Regions from separate parts of the Haloimpatiens massiliensis genome, predicted to be linked through region 1. Evidence: a T-box and tRNA genes for the amino acid it is inferred to sense, from the RefSeq annotation. Region 1 holds a T-box; the other holds one or more tRNA genes.
What was found. The T-box of region 1 lies ahead of leuS (leucine--tRNA ligase). A T-box ahead of a tRNA ligase gene usually reads a tRNA of that ligase, here a tRNA-Leu.

Region 1 (3,220 bases):
TTTGATGAGTTGTTGTTGTCCACGTATCTTAGGAAGTACCATGAGGAGCAAACAAAAGTATCTAAAGTATCTGCTTCACGTTTTGCAGGGCCTCCACATACAGGACAAGTTGTGTTGATAAATTCATCGCATTTAGTTAATGGTGATTTCCCATCAGGAGCAAATTCCACATTGTATGGAAGCTCTACAGGAAGTTTATCTTCTGGTATTGCTACAGTTCCACATTTATCACAATATACTATAGGAATAGGAGCACCCCAATATCTTTGTCTTGATACAAGCCAATCTCTAAGTCTATAATTAGTTTTTCCACATCCACAGTTTATGGATTCAAGTTTTTTAACTATAGCTTCTTTTGCTTCTTGTGATTTAAGACCGTTAAATTCCTCGCTGTTTACGAGAGTCCCATATTGGGTGAAAGGAAGTTCTTTTCCGCCCTCTATAACCTTAACTATTGGAAGATTATATTTTGTAGCAAAGGCGAAGTCTCTATCATCATGAGCGGGCACTGCCATAACTGCTCCAGTACCATAAGTTGCAAGTACATAATCTCCAACCCAAACAGGTACTTCCTTGCCGTTAACAGGGTTTATAGCATAAGAACCAGTAAATACACCAGTTTTTTCTCTTGTTATAGATTGTCTTTCTATTTCAGATTGTTTTTTAGCTGCAATTTTATAGTCTTCTACGGATTCTTTATATTCATCTTTAGTTAATTCATCTACTAAAGGACTTTCAGGCGCTAAAACTACATAAGAAACTCCAAATAAGGTGTCAGCTCTAGTAGTAAATACATCGAAAGATATGGAGCTGTCTTTTACTTTAAAGGTAACTTCTGCACCAGTGGATTTTCCAATCCAATGTTTTTGCATAGCCTTAGTCTTTTCAGGCCAATCTAGTTCATCTAGTTTTTCTAAAAGTTCTTCTGCATAGTCAGTTATTTTAAGGAACCATTGAGTTAAATCCTTTTTAGTAACCTCTGTATCGCATCTTTCACAGCAACCATCTACTACTTGCTCATTAGCTAAAACTGTGTTACAACTAGGACACCAGTTTACAGGCGCCTTTTTCCTATAGGCTAATCCTTTTTCGTAAAGTTTTAAGAAAACCCATTGAGTCCATTTGTAGTAATCAGGTTTACAAGTTACCACTTCATGATCCCAGTTAAACATAGCACCCATAGCTCTTAATTGTGTTTCCATAGTTTCTATATTTTTATCTGTAGAGTCTTTTGGATGAATTCCAGTTTTTATAGCGTAGTTTTCAGCAGGAAGTCCAAAAGCGTCAAATCCCATAGGTTGAAATACGTTATATCCCTGCATTCTTTTCATTCTAGCCCAAGAATCTACGGGACCATAGTTGAACCAGTGACCAGCATGAAGTTTACTTCCAGAAGGATAGGAAAACATTTCTAATGTATATAATTTAGGCTTATCACTATTATCATGAAAATTATAGAGGCCGGATTCCTCCCATTTCTTTTGCCATTTTTGGTCTATATTTGTTCCATAGTCGCTCATATATATACTAGATTAAGAAAACTCGGAGAAACTTAACCCTCTCCCTTCCTCTTTATTTTTTATTTATTGTCCAAGTTTTTGTATTTTTACAAATAAAAAAATCCTTCATCTCTATAAGAGACGAAAGATTTATCCGCGGTACCACTCTTTTTAGGCTTTAATAATAAAACCTCTCTTTAAAATATAACGGTTTAACCGTATCTGTTTTTCACAGATATGCTCTAAGGCAAGTTCATATTATATCATCACTGTTTTGCACCATCCAACAGCTCTCTTTAAATGCATCTAATATTACTATTCCATATCATTGCTTTAAAATATTAAGTTTAAAAACTATATTACTAATTTATTATATACAAAAAACTAATATTGTCAATAGAAATTATTTAAATTTTCTTATAAAACGGTTATTTGAATAGCTTATAAATATTGTAAGAATATAATCATAAAATAAAAATACAAATTGGGAAACAAAAAATATTATATATTTATATTTTAGATAGTTTGAAGCTATACTTTCCATAAAAATAAATTTAAAAAGAGTATATACAGCAATTAAAAAAATATTAAATGTTAAAAGCTTCAAGACAATTTCCAAAGGCATATTTCTAAGTTTTTCAATATAAAATTTTATTATTCCATATATGCCAAAAAATAGTGTGTATGCCACTACAGTACCTCGAGGACCCAAAAGCCATAAACTAACTATTGAAGAAACTAGGTATACAAGCAGTGCATATTTAATATCTAGCATCAATATGCATAAAGGAATAATTAATGAAGCGGCTCCAAGAAAAAATAACCTATTTGTGTAAATAATAGTACTTAAATAAATAAGTAAAATACTTAAAGCTGCAAATAAGCCTCCCTTGGCGGCGTAAGAGGCTTTACTCATAGTAACCATCTCCTAACAACAAGAAATTAAATCTCCTCCACAGCACTCACAACATGAGTCAGCACACCAAAGTCCAAAACATAATCTGCACATGTCATTATCAGAATTATTTCTAGTTCTATAATTTTGCCTATAAGAATTATTCATCCTTTGTATTTGATTGTAAGCATCTCTGTATTCGGCGTTATTAGGTTCTAAATTATAAGCATTAGTTAAATGTGTTAAGCCTTGGTCATACCATCCTTTTTTCATATAAAGCACACCCATTAAGTAATTCCATTCTGCATTTCTATTCATAACTCTGTTTAGTTTAGCTTCTGCTTCTCTTAAGTTATTATTTTGAATATCCATTCTTATGTACTGATATGCCATATTGTCGGAATAATCACTATTACTACTATAGCTATTGTTACTACTATAATTATTATTGTTACGTCCATTGTTATGATTTTTTATTAAATAATCATAGGCTTCATTAATTTCTCTCATTTTAGTTTCTGCTAATTCTCTTAAAGGATTATTTTCATATTGATCTGGATGATATTTTTTAGCTAACTCTCTATAGGATCTTTTAATATCATCTAAAGAAGAATTTTCACTTATTCCTAAAACTTCATAGGGATTGCTCATAGTTAACGTCACTCCTTTTAAAAACTTTATCCATTTTTTCCATTAAGCCAAACATAAGTATATTTTCTAGTAAGGTTTTATTTTTATTTATAGGTAATTTTCCCATGTGCATGAGGCAATTATTGGCGCAAGAAACTAATGTAAAATCTATCCTTCCTTCAATTTCTTGGGAAAA
Region 2 (3,220 bases), on a different contig from region 1:
GAAAATTCAACTTCCAATTTTCAATTCTCCATTTTTAATTTAAATAATGGGGTGATTTTATGCTTAAAATAGGATTAACTGGAGGCGTAGGTAGTGGGAAAAGTACCGTTTCAAATATCTTAAGGGAAAAAGGCATTAAAATTATTGATGCGGATTTAATCTCTAGAGAAGTTATCAATATATACCCAGAAATAAAAGAAAAAATTAAAGAAACTTTTGGAGAAGTCTTTTTTGATAAAAAAGGTAATTTGAAAAGAAGAGAGCTAGGAAATTATATTTTTAAGCAGAGTGAAAAAAGAAAAGAGCTAGAGCGTATAATAATGCCATATATAAAGAAAGAAATAGATTTAAGATTTGATGATTATGAAAAATCAGGAGAATATCTATGTATATTAGATGCACCAACATTAATTGAACAAGAGATATATAAGTATATGAATAAGAATATATTAGTATGGGTGGATAGAAAAAATCAAATTCAGAGGGTTATGAGTAGAGATAATTTTACGGAGAATCAGGTTTTAGATAGAATAAATTCACAAATGGATTTAGAAGAAAAGAAGAAATATGTAGACTTTATAATAGATAATAGCAAGGATTTAATTGATACAATAAAACAAATAAATAATATAATAGCAATAATTAAAAAGGATGAGGGCCATTGATGAAAAAAAGAAAATTAGTTTTAATTATTATAGTATTTGCAGTAATTTTAGCAATTTTAAATGTAGAAAATATAGCTAAAAACATCTATCCATATAAGCATAGACAATATATAGAAAAATATTCAGCTGAAAACGGGTTAGATCCTATGTTAATAGCTGCTATAATAAAGACTGAAAGTAATTTTGATGAGAGAGCTAAATCTAATAAAGATGCATATGGACTTATGCAGTTAACGCCAGAAACTGCAAAATGGATATCTGAAAAGATGAAAATACAAAATTTTAATGAGCATATGCTGTATGATCCGGAAACTAATATTAAAATGGGATGTTGGTATGTAAAAAATCTTCAAAATGAATTTAAGGATATGGATTTAGTATTAGCTGCTTATAATGCAGGTAGGGGTAGGGTTTCAAAGTGGCTTAAGGATCCTGAACACTCTAAAGATGGAAAAAATCTTCATTATATACCTTTTAAAGAAACAGATAAATATGTGAAAAAGGTAAATGTTAGCCACAATATATACAAAACTTTGTATAACAATCAAAAGAAAAATAAAACTCAGTTAATTAGAGATATGTTTAAAAATTTTCACATAAGTTCTGATTTTTAGTAAATGATTATTTTGCAGTGGCCGCTTTGAAAATATTCTTTTTAAATTTTTAAGGTACATGAAAATAAATAACAAGTCAAAGATGCTGGTATATTTTGTGCAGACAAGGAAGCAGGTTCCGCTGCTAGAGAACTATCGGTGGATTCTGCTGACGCAGTATGACGCAAAATAGACTAGCATACTAACTTGTTATTTATTTGAATGTGCCTAAAGTGGCTATTAATTTTATAAATATAGTGTTGAGTAGGTAAATAATTTATGAAGGTTATACAAAATAAATTATACAGCTGGATTGACTAATTTTCTTGACCTTTTTTTTAGTGGCTGATATAATAATTATGTAAATTTAATATTATGCAGGTGTGGCGGAATCGGCAGACGCGCTATCTTGAGGGGGTAGTGTCCGTATGGACGTATGGGTTCAAGTCCCATCATCTGCACCAAATACTATAGAAAAATCCTAGACTTAATTTAAAGAAGTCTAGGATTTTTCTATGTTAAAATTTTATTTTTTCTTCAGGATTACAATATAAGTACTTAACTTTTGCTTTATGAGTTTTATTAAAAACTTTGTTATCAAAGAGTTTTAATAGAAGATCTACTAACTTAACAGTTACTAAGGCTAGCACAATTCCAGCTATTACGTCTATTACCCAATGTATTTCCATGTACATAGTAGAATAAACTACGCTTAAACAGAAAAATGACCAAGCATATTTGAATATTTTATCTTTTTCATGTAAAACCACTAAGAACATAGCAAAAGCTATGGAAGTGTGCATAGATGGAAAACAGTTTAGAGTCCATCCAGCTGCTTGCTGTGGGGTAAAATTTCTTTGAAGTCTGTCAGGATTGCCAAGCACATACCAAACTTCTTGAAGATGTATAGCGGCATAAAAAGGACTTATTAAAAATATCTGTAGTACATGAGCTGAAAGAATGTATCTTATCATTTTTCTCTTATCCTTACACAAAGCAGCTCTATATATAGGGACAAGCACAGGAACTACAAATCCATTATTATAAACAAATGTGAAAAAAGCATTTAGCCAATTAGTTTGATATATTCTAGTGAAACTAGCATCATTAAAAGGAATATTTTTAAAGGTTTCATTCCAGTTCCAACCTAAACCTTTGGTCATTTGCCATTGCAAAATTTTACCCCATATGGTGTAACCATATTGCTGTATGAAGAATAGAAATGCTATTATAGGTACGCACCATATTAAAAAAGTTTTAGCTTGGACATCTTTTTTTAGATCTTTTTTTGCTGTGAATCCAGCAAGAGCAAGCATTAATGTATATATAATGCTAGTGGTGGATTGTCCATTAAATAAGGCTACGCAAGCACTTACAGTAAAAAAACCTCCAAAAATTAAATAACCATATTTGTTCCAAATATTATCAAAGTAACTCCCTAAATTACTAAATATGTTCCGAATATTATAAAACATGCCTAAACCTCCTGCAAAATAAATGTGAACTTTAAGTTAAATTATAACACAAAGTTAATTAGTTTGTGTATAAAGAAAATTACAATTTAAAATTAAAAAATATATTTATATGATTAACCCACAAAAAGGTACAATGCCATGGAATTATGAAATTTCTCCTCTATGCCTTTCATAGAGAGCTAGAAACAATAAATTTAATTTAAGAAATTTTAATTTTTTAGCCATATAAAATTATCTAACGCTCACATTCAGCGTCCTGCCTCAGGTTCGCTAGCCTGGCGTCCTTCCAGGCTTACGATAATTTTATCTGTCTAAAAGAAGAATTTCTAAAATTAAATTTAAACAGTTCCTTCGCTTCTTATGAAAGTCATTCCAGAGAAATTTCATAATTCTAGTAATGTAATACTTTTTGTGGAGTAATCATTTATATTTATTTTATTCATATAATGTAGAGGTTAAAAATTATATGAGAATGTTGAATTAATAT

Region 2: it has a tRNA-Leu gene. The T-box ahead of leuS (leucine--tRNA ligase) is inferred to sense a tRNA for this amino acid. The anticodon was not compared.

What each region holds. Positions count from the first base shown of each region.
Region 1 is NZ_LT854636.1:42,223-45,442, reverse strand. It holds gene leuS (leucine--tRNA ligase) at 1-1,520, opposite strand, end outside; T-box leader at 1,634-1,837, opposite strand; gene C1715_RS01355 (hypothetical protein) at 1,903-2,415, opposite strand; gene C1715_RS01350 (DnaJ domain-containing protein) at 2,428-3,045, opposite strand; gene C1715_RS01345 (DUF5685 family protein) at 3,029-3,220, opposite strand, start outside.
Region 2 is NZ_LT854640.1:94,702-97,921, forward strand. It holds gene coaE (dephospho-CoA kinase) at 60-665, shown strand; gene C1715_RS08580 (lytic transglycosylase domain-containing protein) at 665-1,279, shown strand; tRNA gene C1715_RS08585 (tRNA-Leu) at 1,636-1,722, shown strand; gene C1715_RS08590 (phosphatase PAP2 family protein) at 1,777-2,733, opposite strand.